DNA from 3 places in the Escherichia sp. B1147 genome. Region 2 is predicted to be linked to each of the others. Evidence: predicted binding sites of a transcription regulator. Region 2 holds the regulator's gene; each other region holds the start of a gene.
What was found. Region 2 encodes PurR, which represses purine synthesis genes. Its sites were predicted from a motif close to CANGCAAACGTTTGCNTG; they were not measured.
Positions count from the first base shown of each region.

Region 1: glyA (serine hydroxymethyltransferase) is a predicted target of PurR. The motif match lies at 2,468-2,485, and genes of this name have one in related genera.
Region 3: gcvT (glycine cleavage system aminomethyltransferase GcvT) is a predicted target of PurR. The motif match lies at 3,543-3,560, and genes of this name have one in related genera.

Region 1 is NZ_LFHY01000005.1:38,049-43,753, forward strand. It holds gene glrR (two-component system response regulator GlrR) at 1-641, shown strand, start outside; gene glnB (nitrogen regulatory protein P-II) at 702-1,040, shown strand; gene hmpA (NO-inducible flavohemoprotein) at 1,084-2,274, opposite strand; gene glyA (serine hydroxymethyltransferase) at 2,604-3,857, shown strand; gene A9180_RS03405 (ROK family protein) at 4,031-5,224, opposite strand; gene A9180_RS03410 (DUF5107 domain-containing protein) at 5,342-5,705, shown strand, end outside.
Region 2 is NZ_LFHY01000017.1:123,111-128,815, reverse strand. It holds gene punC (purine nucleoside transporter PunC) at 1-473, opposite strand, end outside; gene punR (DNA-binding transcriptional activator PunR) at 586-1,518, shown strand; gene purR (HTH-type transcriptional repressor PurR) at 1,515-2,540, opposite strand; gene A9180_RS18595 (YnhF family membrane protein) at 2,838-2,927, shown strand; gene A9180_RS18590 (MFS transporter) at 3,093-4,262, shown strand; gene sodB (superoxide dismutase [Fe]) at 4,500-5,081, opposite strand; gene A9180_RS18580 (C40 family peptidase) at 5,209-5,705, opposite strand, start outside.
Region 3 is NZ_LFHY01000015.1:419,264-424,968, reverse strand. It holds gene gcvP (aminomethyl-transferring glycine dehydrogenase) at 1-1,828, opposite strand, end outside; gene gcvH (glycine cleavage system protein GcvH) at 1,947-2,336, opposite strand; gene gcvT (glycine cleavage system aminomethyltransferase GcvT) at 2,360-3,454, opposite strand; gene A9180_RS24360 (hypothetical protein) at 3,743-3,826, shown strand; gene ubiI (FAD-dependent 2-octaprenylphenol hydroxylase) at 3,900-5,102, opposite strand; gene ubiH (2-octaprenyl-6-methoxyphenyl hydroxylase) at 5,125-5,705, opposite strand, start outside.

The DNA.
Region 1 (5,705 bases), on a different contig from region 2:
TGTTTCTCGATGAGATTGGCGATATGCCCGCACCTTTGCAGGTCAAACTGCTTCGCGTATTGCAGGAGCGCAAAGTACGTCCGTTGGGCAGCAACCGCGATATTGATATCGACGTGCGGATTATTTCAGCGACTCACCGCGACCTGCCAAAAGCGATGGCGCGCGGGGAGTTTCGCGAAGATCTTTATTATCGCCTCAACGTTGTCAGCCTGAAAATTCCGGCGCTGGCGGAGCGCACGGAAGACATTCCGCTGCTGGCAAATCACTTGTTGCGCCAGGCGGCAGAGCGACATAAACCATTTGTCCGCGCGTTTTCTACCGATGCGATGAAACGCCTGATGACCGCCAGCTGGCCAGGCAATGTGCGCCAGTTGGTGAACGTGATTGAACAGTGTGTGGCGCTGACCTCATCGCCGGTGATTAGTGATGCGTTAGTAGAGCAGGCGCTGGAGGGCGAAAACACGGCGCTGCCCACCTTTGTTGAGGCACGTAACCAGTTTGAACTCAACTACTTACGCAAGTTGTTGCAAATCACCAAAGGTAATGTCACTCATGCGGCGAGAATGGCGGGGCGCAACCGGACAGAATTTTATAAACTGCTTTCCCGACACGAGCTGGATGCAAACGATTTCAAGGAATGAATCGGCGTAATGTGTTACGTTTAGCAGATCAAAAGACAGGCGACCTTTTCAAGGAATAGCATGAAAAAGATTGATGCGATTATTAAACCCTTCAAGCTGGACGATGTCCGCGAAGCACTGGCCGAAGTCGGTATTACCGGCATGACCGTGACCGAAGTGAAAGGCTTTGGTCGCCAGAAAGGCCACACTGAGCTGTACCGCGGTGCGGAATATATGGTGGATTTTCTGCCGAAGGTGAAAATTGAGATCGTCGTACCGGACGACATTGTGGATACCTGTGTAGACACGATTATTCGCACGGCGCAAACCGGCAAAATTGGTGATGGTAAAATTTTCGTCTTTGACGTGGCACGGGTCGTTCGTATCCGTACCGGTGAAGAGGACGACGCGGCAATTTAAACCGCGTTATGGTTGCCGGATGTCTCCATCCGGCAACATCAAATCACAGCACTTTATGCGGGCCAAAGCATTCGTAATGAATGTTTTCCTGCTTCACACCCAGGTCCACTAACTGTTTCGCGGCAAACTGCATGAAGCCGACCGGACCGCAGAGATAGAACTGCATTGCCGGATTGCTGAACGCACCTTCCTGTTTGCTCAAATCCATCAGACCTTCACTGTCAAACTGACCTTTCGCGCGATCGGCTTCGCTCGGCTGGCGATACCAGGTGTGCGCGGTAAAGCGCGGCAGTGCTTGCCCCAGTTCCTTAACTTCATCAGCAAAGGCGTGAACATCGCCATTTTCTGCCGCATGGAACCAGTTCACCTGGGCGCTATGGCCTGCTTTTGCCAACGTGTCGAGCATCGCCAGCATTGGCGTTTGCCCTACGCCCGCAGAGATCAGTGTTACCGGCGTGTCATCTGTCACATCCATAAAGAAATCACCCGCCGGAGCCACCAGTTTCACAACATCGCCAACGTTGGCGTGGTTGTGCAGCCAGTTGGATACCTGGCCGCCATCTTCGCGTTTCACCGCAATACGATAGCCTTTGCCATCAGGTTTACGGGTCAAAGAGTACTGACGAATTTCCTGATGCGGGAAACCTTCCGGTTTCAGCCAGACGCCGAGATATTGCCCCGGACGGTATTCTGCCACTGCGCCACCGTCGACCGGTTCCAGTTCGAAGCTGGTGATCAATGCGCTGCGCGGTGTTTTAGCCACAATGCGGAAATCGCGTGTACCTTCCCAGCCACCGGCTTTGCTGGCGTTTTCGTTATAGATTTCTGCCTCGCGATTGATAAATACATTAGCCAGTACGCCATAGGCTTTACCCCACGCGTCCAGCACTTCCTGGCCCGGGCTGAACATTTCGTCCAGGGTCGCTAACAGGTGTTCGCCGACGATGTTGTACTGTTCCGGTTTGATCTGGAAACTGGTGTGCTTCTGGGCGATTTTTTCTACCGCAGGCAGCAGCGCAGGCAGGTTTTCGATATTGCTGGCGTAGGCGGCAATAGCGTTAAACAAGGCTTCACGTTGATCGCCATTACGCTGGTTACTCATATTAAAAATTTCTTTGAGTTCTGGGTTATGAGTAAACATACGGTCGTAGAAATGGGCGGTTAATTTCGGCCCTGTTTCCACCAGCAAAGGGATGGTGGCTTTTACTGTAGCGATGGTTTGAGCGTCAAGCATATGGTCTTCCTTTTTTTGCATCTTAATTGATGTATCTCAAATGCATCTTATAAAAAATAGCCCTGCAATGTAAATGGTTCTTTGGGGGTTTTTCATTAAGAATGTGATGAAGTGAAAAATTTGCATCACAAACCTGAAAAGAAATCCGTTTCTGGTTGCAGGCCCTTTATTCTCAAAAGCCTTGCACAGCCTGAAGGTAATCGTTTGCGTAAATTCCTTTGTCAAGACCTGTTATCACACAATGATTCGGTTATACTGTTCGCCGTTGTCCATCAGGACCGCCAAAATCAGGCGAAAAATTTTATTGTTAGCTGAGTCAGGAGATGCGGATGTTAAAGCGTGAAATGAACATTGCCGATTATGATGCCGAACTGTGGCAGGCTATGGAGCAGGAAAAAGTACGTCAGGAAGAGCACATCGAACTGATCGCCTCCGAAAACTACACCAGCCCGCGCGTAATGCAGGCGCAGGGTTCTCAGCTGACCAACAAATATGCTGAAGGTTATCCGGGCAAGCGCTACTACGGCGGTTGCGAGTATGTTGATATCGTCGAACAACTGGCGATCGATCGCGCGAAAGAACTGTTCGGCGCTGACTACGCTAACGTTCAGCCGCACTCCGGTTCCCAGGCTAACTTTGCGGTCTACACCGCGCTGCTGGAACCCGGTGATACCGTTCTGGGTATGAACCTGGCGCATGGTGGTCACCTGACTCACGGTTCTCCGGTTAACTTCTCCGGTAAACTGTACAACATTGTTCCTTACGGTATCGATGCAACTGGCCACATCGACTACGCAGATCTGGAAAAACAAGCCAAAGAACACAAACCGAAAATGATTATCGGCGGCTTCTCCGCATACTCCGGCGTGGTTGACTGGGCGAAAATGCGTGAAATTGCTGACAGCATCGGTGCTTACCTGTTCGTTGATATGGCGCACGTTGCAGGTCTGGTTGCCGCTGGCGTCTACCCGAACCCGGTTCCTCATGCTCACGTAGTGACTACCACCACTCACAAAACCCTGGCGGGTCCGCGCGGCGGCCTGATCCTGGCGAAAGGCGGTAGCGAAGAGCTGTACAAAAAACTGAACTCTGCTGTCTTCCCTGGCGGTCAGGGCGGCCCGTTGATGCACGTAATCGCCGGTAAAGCAGTAGCGCTGAAAGAAGCGATGGAGCCGGAGTTCAAAACTTACCAGCAGCAGGTCGCGAAAAACGCTAAAGCGATGGTAGAAGTGTTCCTCGAGCGCGGCTACAAAGTGGTTTCTGGCGGTACTGATAACCACCTGTTCCTGGTTGATCTGGTTGATAAAAACCTGACCGGTAAAGAAGCTGACGCCGCTCTGGGCCGTGCTAACATCACCGTCAACAAAAACAGCGTACCGAACGATCCGAAGAGCCCGTTTGTAACTTCTGGTATTCGCGTAGGTACTCCGGCGATTACGCGTCGCGGCTTCAAAGAAGCAGAAGCGAAAGAACTGGCTGGCTGGATGTGTGACGTGCTGGACAGCATCAATGATGAAGCGGTTATCGAGCGCATCAAAGGTAAAGTTCTCGACATCTGCGCACGCTACCCGGTTTACGCATAAGCGAAACGGTGATTTGCTGACAATGTGCTCGTTTTTTATGCCAGATTCGGCGTGAACGCCTTATCTGGTCTACAAATTCTCTGTGTAGGCCTGATAAGCGTAGCGCATCAGGCAATCTTACGTTTGTGATCATCAAGGCTTCCTTCGGGAAGCCTTTTTACCTTATCGCGCCATCAAATCTGTCGTAACTGCGCCTCAACATACAAATAGCCAATCCCCAGCACCTGTTGTGCGCGGCTTAATTGCCCAAAGCCAATTTGCGTCGCTTTCACGCTCGGTCCTTCGTCGCGGTCGAACGGATTAAATCCCGTCTGGCGAATAATGGTATTAAGCCAGTTCTCGCCAAAAGCACAGCTGCGACCATATAACCAAATCTGATTAATATTGAGGATGTTGAGGAAGTTATACAGACTCAAACCAATGGCGTTGGCACTGCGGTCAACCCAGCTGGTGACCCACGGTTCTCCGCTCTGCCAGGCCGCAATCAATTGCGCGGTAGTCAGTTTTTCGGGATCAAGCTGAGTATTGCCTGGTTGTGATTTTAGCCATACCCGCGCCTGCTTTTTTAATGCGCTTAACGAGGCAACGGTTTCCAGACAGCCGTAACGTCCGCAGTCGCAGGCGACGCCATCCAGGTTAACGATGGTGTGACCAATCTGCCCGCTGCCATACAAACTGCCGCGATAAATTTGCTCGTTAATCACGAACGACGAGCCAATGCCGTAATCAACGTTGATCACACAGAAATCACGCCCCTGTGAATTATTTTGCCATTTCTCCGCCAGTGCCAGCATCACACAGTCATTATCGACCATCACCCGAATACCGAGCTTCTCTTCCAGCAGGTACTTCACCTCGACTGGCGTTGTCCACGGCGCCTGCGGCATGGTTTGCGACACACCGGTGACCGGATCCACCTGGCCGTGGATTGCCAGCGCCAGATTGATGGTGCGGCCTGGCCACAGTTTGCGATGGCGATGCCAGCATTTTTCGATTTCGGAAAGCAGTGCCTGTGGTGTTGGTGCCTCTATCTGTAAATACTCAAATTCACCTTTCGGACTTAAACAAGCATTAGCAACCTGACACTCAATGCTGGTGGGCGTCACGTTCAGGCACAGCGTCCAGTCGCCATCCGGCGCAATCAGCCATGTGCCGCTGCTATGCCCGCGTGTCTGGCTTTCATCGTCGATATTCACCACCCGCTTTTCGTTTTCCAGCTCCTGCAAAATATTACTGACCGCCGGAATCGAAATTTGCGCCAGCCGCGCCAGCGTCGACTTATTGGCGCGTTTTTGTCGGTATAGCAGTTCCAGAATCACGCATTTGTTATGGTGGCGGATCTGTTGATTGTTAATACAGGCTCTCATCTTCACTAAACCTTGTTTAGTTAATTGCGTGATTATTCCGCGAAAACATTGCCAGATTGTTCAATACACTGCCACAAATCTTTTAATTCAGTATGTCTTGTTAATATTGAGGACACCATGACTCCAGTAAAAGTGTGGCAAGAGCGCGTTGAGATCCCGACCTATGAAACCGGGCCGCAGGATATACATCCCATGTTCCTGGAAAATCGCGTTTATCAGGGCTCGTCCGGCGCGGTTTATCCCTACGGCGTGACCGATACGCTGAACGAACAGAAAACCCTGAAATCCTGGCAGGCGGTGTGGCTGGAAAACGAGTACATCAAAGTGATGATCCTGCCGGAGCTGGGCGGTCGTGTGCATCGCGCGTGGGATAAAGTGAAACAGCGCGATTTTGTCTATCACAATGAAGTCATTAAACCGGCGCTGGTGGGGCTGCTGGGGCCGTGGATTTCCGGCGGGATTGAGTTTAACTGGCCACAAC
Region 2 (5,705 bases):
GAAAAATGTACCAGCAGCCAGCTACCTAACAGCGGAGCAAGCGCCGGAGAAAGACCCACTAAAGGCATAATGGTCGCGAAAATACGGTTAACTTTTTGTGAAGGATAGTAATCCGTCACCAATGCCTGCCAGATAACGGCCGCGGCACAGACGCCAACAGCTTGCACAAAACGCAATACCAGCAGAGTCGCCGCGTTTTCTACCCACAGCATTCCCAGACTACCAAGAGCAAAAATCGTCAAGCCGAGTAAAAGAACGGGTTTACGGCCATAGCGATCGGAGAGTGGCCCCCACAGAAGTTGGGCAGCGGCGAAACCGGCAAGGAACAGACTAAGGCTGGCACTGACGGCAGACGCAGGCGTTTGCAGGTCGGCCTGAATGGCGGCGAAAGCAGGCAGATACATATCGGTTGCCAGAAAACCGAGTACGCTCAAACCCGCCAGCCAGACTAAAAATCTTTTCCCAGGTTGCATGTATATTCTCTAAATCTCTCAATTAAACACCGCCGCAAAGTGTAGGGAGTGAAATTCGTGTTGTGAAACGGTAATATTTGATGACTGATTTCAAAAATTTTGCAGGCAAGCTATGTGGTCCGAGTATTCTCTGGAAGTTGTTGATGCGGTGGCGCGAAATGGTAGCTTCAGCGCTGCGGCCCAGGAGTTGCATCGTGTTCCTTCTGCGGTCAGCTATACCGTGCGTCAACTGGAAGAGTGGCTGGCAGTGCCGCTTTTTGAACGTCGACATCGTGATGTGGAACTGACCGCTGCCGGGGTGTGGTTTCTCAAAGAAGGGCGGTCTGTTGTCAAAAAAATGCAGATCACTCGCCAGCAATGCCAGCAGATAGCGAACGGCTGGCGCGGTCAGTTAGCCATCGCGGTAGATAATATTGTCAGACCAGAACGCACGCGGCAGATGATCGTTGATTTTTATCGCCATTTTGATGATGTCGAACTTCTGGTATTTCAGGAAGTGTTCAACGGCGTCTGGGATGCGCTTTCCGATGGGCGCGTGGAGCTGGCGATTGGCGCGACACGAGCGATTCCGGTCGGGGGCCGTTATGCCTTCCGGGATATGGGAATGTTGAGCTGGAGTTGCGTTGTTGCCAGTCATCATCCGCTTGTGTCGATGAATGGGCCGTTCAGCGACGATACGTTGCGCAATTGGCCATCGCTGGTGCGCGAAGATACCTCACGTACGCTGCCCAAACGTATTACCTGGCTGCTTGATAACCAAAAAAGGGTGGTGGTGCCTGACTGGGAATCATCGGCAACCTGTATCTCGGCTGGATTATGCATTGGCATGGTGCCGACGCATTTCGCTAAACCCTGGCTCAACGAAGGGAAGTGGGTAGCATTAGAACTGGAAAACCCATTCCCTGATTCGGCATGTTGTTTGACATGGCAGCAGAATGATATGTCGCCAGCCTTAACCTGGTTGCTGGAGTATCTCGGCGATAGTGAGACGCTAAATAAGGAGTGGTTGCGGGAGCCTGAAGAGACTCCCGCAACGGATGATTAACGACGATAGTCGCGGAACGGACCGTCAGCCACGGAACGGCGTTCAATCAACCGCGGATGAACTTCGATAGACTGCGGTTCTTCGCGTTTGTTGACGATACGGTCCAACAGCATGTTGAATGCCGTTTCGCCCAGCGAATCTTTTGGCTGATGGATAGTGGTCAACGCTGGGGTAAAGTAGCGTGCGTTGCGCACGTTATCATAACCGATCAGCGAAACATCCTGTGGTACGCGCAGACCCATTTCATCAGCAGCGCAAAGTGCGCCCATTGCCATGATATCACCACCACAGAAGACAGCAGTAGGGCGATGCGGTTGCGACAGGATTTGCTGCATGGCGCGATAACCGGATTCAGGTTCAAAGTCACCCTGCACAATCCAGTTTTCCGGCACCTTGATCATCGCTTCTTCCATTGCCTTCATAAAACCGGCAAGGCGGCCTGCACCGGTGTTACGTTCCAGCGGGCCGGGGATAACGCCGATTTCGCGGTGACCGCGTTCAATCAGATAACGCCCGGCCATGTAGCCACCTTCAAACGCGTTATCAATGACCGCATCGGTAAAGTCAGCTTTTGCTTCACCCCAGTCCATCACCACCATTGGGATATGGCGATACTCTTCCAGCATCGCCAGCAACGGTTCCGGGTATTCAGAACACATCACCAGCAGGCCATCGACGCGTTTTTGCGCCATCATCGACAGATAGGCGCGCTGTTTCTCCAGATTGTTCCACGCGTTGCCGAGGATCAGCGTGTAACCTTTCTGGAAGCAATTTTTTTCAACCGCTTCGATGATCTCCGCGAAATAGGCCGCTTCGCTGCTGGTAGCCAGTAAGCCAATAGACTTGGTGTGGTTAACCTTCAGGCTACGCGCTACCGCGCTAGGGGAGTAGTGTAATTCTTTAATCGCTGCCCACACGGCGTTGCGCGTTTCTTCAGCGACGAAACGAGTTTTGTTTATAACGTGTGACACAGTTGTAGTGGAAACGTTTGCTCGCTTCGCTACATCTTTTATTGTTGCCATTCCATTTCACTCCAGACCCTAACTTCAGCTCCTGCAAAATCGCAAGGTAAACGTTTGCCTTTACACACCTTACGCGCAACAAAAGTGTTGCGGTACGCCGGAAAAACGACACAGAGCGTCAGGAAGGGGTTAATGGCCAGTACGCAAATAGTGTAAGCGTGGAATTTTGGCCGATCTTGATGAAAAGGGGAAGTGGTAAAACACTTATCATTATAAATGACGGGAGATTTTTTCTTCACAGTGTGTAAAAATGCGTAATATCACTTTTTGTAGGGTAATAAAAAAGGAGAAAACTTGATGAGTGCCGACCTTAAATCTTCACTGGTAACAACCATTATTGTCCTCGGTTTGATCGTAGCCGTAGGTTTGACTGCCGCGCTGCACTGATTTCCCTTCGAGGGAGCGCATCCTCCCTCGCACTCTCTTCCCTTTTGTTAGCAAAATGGCAAAAGTGTTTTCTCTTTTTGTTATTTTCAATTTTTTGTGATTGCTGTCATGCTTTCGCCACTTTGATGAATATCGTGTAATGACGCGAAGAGGTGGAGATTAGGCATGAAAATTAACTATCCGTTGTTGGCGCTGGCAGTTGGCGCGTTTGGTATCGGGACAACGGAGTTCTCGCCAATGGGCTTATTGCCCGTCATTGCGCGCGGTGTGGATGTCTCGATTCCCGCTGCGGGCATGCTTATCAGCGCTTATGCGGTTGGCGTAATGGTTGGCGCGCCGCTGATGACATTACTACTGTCTCACCGTGCCCGGCGTAGTGCGCTTATTTTCCTGATGGCCATATTCACTCTTGGCAATGTGCTTTCTGCTATCGCGCCGGATTATATGACGCTGATGCTTTCACGCATTTTGACCAGCCTGAATCACGGGGCATTTTTTGGTTTGGGTTCAGTCGTGGCCGCAAGCGTTGTACCTAAACACAAACAGGCCAGCGCCGTCGCCACTATGTTTATGGGTTTAACTCTGGCAAATATTGGCGGTGTTCCTGCGGCGACCTGGCTTGGCGAAACTATTGGCTGGCGGATGTCGTTTCTGGCAACGGCGGGGCTGGGCGTGATTTCAATGGTTAGCCTGTTCTTCTCGTTACCAAAAGGTGGCGCAGGAGCGCGACCGGAAGTGAAAAAAGAGCTGGCGGTCCTGTTGCGTCCGCAGGTGCTTTCGGCATTGCTGACAACAGTGCTGGGGGCAGGGGCAATGTTTACGCTCTATACCTATATTTCTCCGGTACTGCAAAGCATCACCCACGCGACACCGATATTCGTAACGGCAATGTTGGTACTGATTGGCGTCGGGTTTTCTATCGGTAACTATTTCGGCGGTAAACTGGCGGACCGTTCGGTTAATGGCACGCTGAAAGGCTTTTTGTTGCTGCTGATGGTGATTATGCTGGCGATCCCGTTCCTGGCTCGTAATGAGTTTGGTGCCGCTATCAGCATGGTGGTGTGGGGCGCAGCAACTTTTGCGGTGGTGCCACCGTTACAGATGCGTGTGATGCGAGTTGCCAGCGAAGCGCCGGGGCTGTCTTCGTCAGTGAATATCGGTGCCTTTAACCTGGGCAATGCGCTGGGTGCTGCGGCAGGTGGCGCAGTGATTTCAGGTGGTCTGGGGTACAGTTTTGTGCCGGTGATGGGGGCGATTGTCGCAGGACTGGCATTGTTGCTGGTGTTGATGTCAGCCAGAAAACAACCTGAAGCAGTTTGCGTTGCCAACAGCTAATAAAACAAAAACGCAGAAGGGATACCTTCTGCGTTACGATTTTCAGGCAAAGTGCGATTTATCTTGCCAGATGTGTTGTTAACGCCTCATCCGCATAGGCCTGAAAAGACGCGTTAAACGTCGCATCAGGCATCGCTTGTCGGATGCGGCGCAAGCGCCTTATCCGACCTGGATTGATGATCCGCGTAGGCATGATAAGCGTAGCGCATCAGGCAATGTTGCATCTGCCATCAGTTATTATGCGGCGAGATTTTTCGCTACGAATTCCCAGTTCACCAGTGCCCAGAAGTGCTCCAGGTAACCAGGACGCGCATTGCGATAGTCGATGTAATAAGCGTGTTCCCAGACATCAACGGTCAGCAGTGGGGTCGCATCGGTAGTCAGCGGAGTACCAGCATTAGAGGTAGAAACGATAGCCAGTTTGCCATCACTGTTCTTCACCAGCCAGGTCCAGCCAGAACCAAAGTTTTTGATCGCAGCGTCAGTAAACTGTGCTTTGAAATCGGCAAAGCTACCGAAAGATGCGGCGATAGCTTCAGCGACTTCGCCAGTCGGTTCGCCACCGGCGTTCGGTGCCAGGCAGTTCCAGTAGAAAGTGTGGTTCCAGACCTGAGCTGCGTTGTTGAATACGCCACCTTCAGAGCTGCGAATAATCTCTTCCAGTGATTTACCTTCAAACTCGGTACCTTTAATCAGGTTGTTCAGGTTAGTGACATAAGTTTGATGATGTTTGCCGTAGTGATACTCGATGGTTTCCGCAGAAATGTGCGGAGCCAGAGCGTCTTTAGCATATGGTAGTGCAGGTAATTCGAATGACATTGCTACTCTCCTTTATTATTCATTGGTATACGCACAATAGCCTTATTGTGCGTGCGGATAGGGTAGCAAATTAAAAGGTGTGACAAAAGATGAACTTACCCTGTTGTCGTAACAACAGGGTAAACTTTTAGCGAAGTGTTTTTGGGGTCATTACCCGACGGGCGCCAACATAGTGGCGTTGCCAGTAATCTTCACTTAACGACGTGATTTGAATTTCCTGGCCACTGCGTGGTGACTGAATAAATTTACCATTGCCAACATACACGCCTACATGATCGGCAGTCCCACGCCCTTGAGTGCGGAAGAAGACCAGGTCACCATTTTTCAGTTCGCTGCGATCGATAGGTGCCGCATCGCGCAGGTGATACATTTCGTTGGCTGTGCGCGGAATACGGATCTTAACCAAGTCTTTATAGGCGTAATAAACCAGTCCACTGCAATCAAAACCGGTACGCGGCGAACTTCCCCCCCAACGATATGGCTTGCCAATTTGCTGCATCAGTTTATTCATTGCCACTTTAGTGGCTTTCTGAACTTTGGCTTTGTGCGCGTCGGCAATAGTGCCTGGGGCGGCATTTTTGACTTTCACGCAATGTGATTTATTGCCCTTACGTTTGGTGCACT
Region 3 (5,705 bases), on a different contig from region 2:
CCGGGTTAGTCCCGTGTGCAGAGGCCGGGATCAGGCAGATATCACGATGCCCTTCGTTGCGGCTTTCGTGATAATGACGAATCGCCAACAGGCCCGCGTATTCGCCCTGTGCGCCAGAGTTCGGCTGCATACAGACGGCGTCGTAACCGGTCAGTTTCACCAGCCAGTCAGCCAGCTGCGCGATCATCTGCTGATAACCTTCGGCCTGCTCCGGTGGGCAGAACGGGTGCAGTTCGGCAAATTCCGGCCAGGTGATCGGGATCATCTCGGCGGCGGCGTTCAATTTCATGGTGCAGGAACCCAGCGGGATCATCGCCTGATTCAGCGCCAGATCTTTACGCTCCAGCGAATGCATATAGCGCATCATTTCGGTTTCGCTGTGATAGCGATTAAACACCGGGTGGGTGAGGATTTCGTCGTCGCGCAGCATTGCAGGCTGAATAGAGCGGCTGTCGTGCGCCACGTCTTTGTCCAGCGTGTCGATGTCCAGCCCGTGGTTATCGCCCAGCAGTACGCTGAAAAGCTGCATCACGTTTTCACGCGTGGTGGTTTCATCAAGGGTTACCCCAACCGCGTTCAGAATATCGCTACGCAGGTTGATTTCAGCCGCTTCGGCACGCGCCAGTACGCTCGCTTTGTCTGCTACTTCCACACACAAAGTGTCGAAATAGTGCGCATGGCGCAGCTTCAGACCTTTTTGTTGCAGGCCCGCCGCCAGGATATCAGTCAGACGGTGGATGCGGTTAGCGATACGTTTCAGGCCAACCGGACCGTGATAAACGGCGTACAGGCTGGCAATGTTTGCCAGCAGTACCTGCGAAGTACAAATGTTGGAGTTCGCTTTCTCACGGCGAATATGTTGTTCGCGAGTCTGCATCGCCATGCGCAGCGCAGTATTACCCGCGGCATCTTTCGATACGCCAATAATACGGCCCGGCATCGAGCGTTTGTATTCATCTTTCGCTGCAAAGAATGCCGCGTGTGGGCCGCCGTAGCCCATCGGCACGCCAAAGCGTTGTGCCGAACCAAAGACAATATCCGCGCCCTGTTTGCCCGGCGCAGTCAGCAGCACCAGCGCCATAATGTCGGCAGCGACGCTTACCACAATTTTGCGTGATTTCAGTTCGCTGATAAGCGTGGTGTAGTCGTGGATTTCACCGGTAGTGCCGACTTGCTGTAACAGCACGCCGAACACGTCCTGATGATCGAGCACTTTTTGCGCGTCATCGACAATCACTTCAAAACCAAAGGTTTCTGCGCGGGTACGTACGACATCCAGCGTTTGCGGATGAACGTCAGAAGCGACGAAGAAGCGGTTGGCATTTTTCAGTTTACTGACGCGTTTCGCCATCGCCATCGCTTCGGCAGCAGCAGTGGCTTCGTCCAGCAGAGACGCCGAAGCCATATCCAGGCCAGTCAAATCCAGCGTTACCTGCTGGAAGTTGAGCAGTGCTTCAAGGCGGCCCTGAGAAACTTCAGGTTGATACGGAGTATACGCGGTATACCAGCCAGGATTTTCCAGCATGTTACGCAGGATAACCGGCGGCAGCTGCACGGCGGTGTAACCCATGCCAATGTAAGACGTGAAGCGCTTATTGCGACTGGCAATAGCCTTGAGTTCCGCCAACGCGGCAAATTCGGTCGCCGGTGCGCCAACCTGCGGCGGGGTCGCAAGCTGAATATCTTTCGGCACAATCTGGCCGGTCAGCGCGTTTAACGATTGTGCGCCAACGGCATTCAGCATTTCTTGCTGTTGCGCGGCGTCCGGTCCGATATGGCGTTCAATAAAAGCGCCGCTGTTTTCAAGCTGGCTTAACGTCTGTGTCATGAGCGATGGTTCCTGAAACGTGCAGTGAATGGTGATCCTCTCTCCTTGCGAAGAGAGTGAGGGTGAGGCGTAAATGTTCCTCACCCTGATCCTCTCCCGAAGAAGAGGGATAAAGCCGTTACTCGTCTTCTAACAATGCTTCGTATGCTGTCGCATCCAGCAGTGATTCCAGTTCGCTTTCATCGCTGGCTTTGATTTTAAAGATCCAACCGCCTGCATACGGTTCGCTGTTCACCAGTTCCGGGGAATCGCTCAGTGCGTCGTTTACCGCCACGATTTCACCGCTTACTGGCGCATAAATGTCTGACGCCGCTTTTACTGATTCGGCAACCGCGCAGTCATCGCCCGCGCTTACCGTTGCGCCCACTTCTGGCAAATCAACAAACACCATATCGCCTAACAGTTCCTGAGCGTGTTCGGTGATGCCAACGGTATAAGTGCCATCTGCTTCTTTGCGCAGCCATTCGTGTTCTTTGCTGTATTTCAGTTCTGCTGGTACGTTGCTCATCAATCAATCTCCAAAAAAGTAAATCACGCGACGGCTTTGCCGTTACGCACAAAAACAGGTTTAGTCACTTTTACCGGCATTTCACGGTTGCGAATTTGCACAATCGCCGTTTCGCCAATGCCTTCAGGCACACGCGCCAGCGCAATGCTGTAACCCAGCGTCGGGGAGAAAGTACCGCTGGTGATAATGCCTTCTTGTTGGTTGCCCTGCGCGTCGGTAAAACGTACCGGCAGTTCATTACGCAGCACGCCTTTTTCGGTCATCACCAGGCCAACTAATTTTTCTGTGCCATGCTCACGCTGCATTTCCAGGGCTTCACGACCGATAAAGTCACGACCTGCCGGTTCCCAGGCGATGGTCCAGCCCATGTTGGCGGCTAAAGGAGAGATGGTTTCGTCCATCTCCTGGCTATACAGATTCATACCCGCTTCCAGACGCAGCGTGTCACGCGCCCCCAGACCGCAAGGTTTAACGCCCGCGTCCACCAGCGCTCGCCAGAAATCGGCCGCTTTTTCATTTGGCAGCGCAATTTCATAGCCCGCTTCACCGGTATAACCGGTAGTGGCAATAAACAGATCGCCTGCCTGAACGCCAAAGAACGGTTTCATCCCTTCCACCGCCTGACGTTGAGCGTCATTAAACAGGGTAGCTGCTTTTGCCTGAGCATTCGGCCCTTGTACGGCAATCATGGAAAGGTCATCACGAACGGTTATTTCGATGCCGAAAGGTTCAGCGTGTTGGGTAATCCAGGAGAGGTCTTTTTCGCGGGTGGCGGAGTTGACAACGAGGCGGAAGAAATCTTCAGTGAAGTAGTAGACAATCAGGTCATCTATCACCCCGCCAGAGGCATTCAACATCCCCGAGTAAAGGGCTTTGCCGCTTTTGGTGAGCTTCGCCACATCGTTCGCCAGCAGATAACGCAGAAACTCCCGGGTACGGCTGCCGCGAAGATCGACGATGGTCATATGTGACACATCAAACATTCCGGCATCGGTACGTACCGCATGGTGTTCGTCGATTTGCGAACCGTAATGCAGCGGCATCATCCAGCCGTGGAAATCCACCATGCGGGCGCCGCAAAGCGTGTGTTGTTCGTACAAAGGAGTCTGTTGTGCCATCTTGTCCTCATTGAATAAGCGGGGCTGACAACTTTTCGTGGTGAAATTGTCACCACGAAACCCAGCATCGGAGCCACTCCCGGTCCCCAACGCAATCGTTCTCTTTTCCCTGAACTTACCACCGAAACAGACGGTTAACCATAAGGAAAAATTGATCATCACATTAGCTTATGGCTAAAAATCGCCAGAATCGCGATAGAATAAAAAACTAAAAAACATGATGATTTTGAACAGATATCACGTATTAATAAAGCAGTTTTGAATAAACAAAAATTAAGAACTAAAAAATTGTCTAAAATCACTAAATCAAAAATTAACGACATTAGAAAATATAATGCGAAATTGCGTGTGAAATTAGTTTATTTCAAATGAGGAAAATCCCCCGGTTAAAAAACCGGGAGACGAAAGTGTGATGGGTATCAAATAAACAAAAGAGGAGAAATTTTTAACGCAGCCATTCAGGCAAATCGTTTAATCCCATTGCCTGACGAATGAGTTGCGGTTTAACGCCAGGAAGCGTGTCAGCCAGTTTCAGGCCAATATCGCGCAGCAGTTTTTTCGCCGGATTAGCACCGGAAAACAGATCGCGGAAGCCCTGCATACCTGCCAGCATCAGTGCTGCACTGTGCTTGCGGCTACGTTCATAGCGACGCAGGTAAATGTACTGCCCGATGTCTTTACCCTGACGATGCAACCGTTTCAGTTCAGCAATCAGCTCTGCGGCATCCATAAAGCCGAGATTTACCCCCTGCCCCGCCAGCGGATGAATGGTATGCGCAGCGTCGCCCACCAGCGCCAGACGGTGCGCAGCAAACTGGCGTGCATAACGCCCCGTCAGCGGGAACACCTGTCGCTCGCTCTCAACCTTGCATAAGCCCAGACGGTTATCAAAAGCGATATTTAACGCGCGATTAAATTCGTCTTCACCTGCCTGCTGCATCCGCTGCGCTTCCTCTGGCGACAGGGACCAGACAATTGAGCAAAGATGCGGATCGCTAAATGGCAAAAAAGCCAGAATGCCTTCGCTATGGAAAACCTGGCGTGCCACCGCATCATGCGGTTCTTCTGTGCGAATAGTTGCCACCAGCGCGTGGTGCTGATAATCCCAGAAAGTCAGCGGGATATCGGCTTTGTTGCGCAACCAGGAATTAGCGCCGTCCGCACCAATCACCAGACGCGCCGTTAACATGCTGCCGTCTTTCAGCGTTAGAAAGGTTTCATTTTCTCCCCAGGCAACCTGCTGTAATTCTGCGGGGGCCAGCAGCGTGATATCTGACGACTGTTGCGCTTTGTTCCACAACGCGTAGTGAATCACTGAGTTTTCAACGATATGCCCAAGATGGCTATAGCCCATGCTTTGGTCGTCAAAAGAGATGTGACCAAAACTGTCTTTGTCCCACACTTCCATACCGTGATAGCAACTGGCTCTACGGGAGAGAATGTCCTGCCAGACGCCAAGACGGGTGAGCAATTTTTCGCTGGCGGCATTTATAGCCGAAACGCGCAGTTGTGGTGGTGCATCCGCCGCCAGAGGTTCCGGTAAGCGCTGCTCAAGTACGGCGACGCGTAAACCGCTACCCTGTAAGCCGCAGGCAACCGCCAGCCCCACCATGCCGCCGCCAACAATGGCTACATCAACACTTTGCATTGTTTATTCCTTAAAACCGCCTTCAACGCGCGACCCAACCGAGGGTGCGCTGCGCCAGCACATCGCGTGCCGGAGTGAATAATTCCATCGCCATCAGCCCGATGTTGCGCCCGACAACCAGCGGCGCCCAGCGATTGGCAAAAAGATGCACCAGACTGTCCGTGACGCCGACGGTCGCTTCGCGATCGCGCTGTCGACGCTGCTGATAGCGGCACAATACGCCGTAATCTCCAATATCCTCTCCGCGTTCCTTCGCCTGAGTCAGGGTTTCGGCAAGACTCATGACATCACGCATACCGAGGTTAAATCCTTGCCCGGCGATCGGGTGCAGAGTTTGCGCCGCATTACCCACCAGCACGGTGCGATGGGTAATCGGTTTGGCTGCGCGGGTTAACGCCAGCGGATAAGCACTGCGTTTTCCGGCGTGGGTAATTTTCCCAAGTCGCCAGCCAAAGGCAGATTGGAGTTCACAGCAAAACTTCTCGTCGTTCCACGCCAGCACATCTTCACGTCGTTCCAGTGGATGACACCAGACCAGCGAACAGCGTCCGTCAGACATCGGTAACATCGCCAGTGGGCCATATTGCGTAAAGCGTTCAAAAG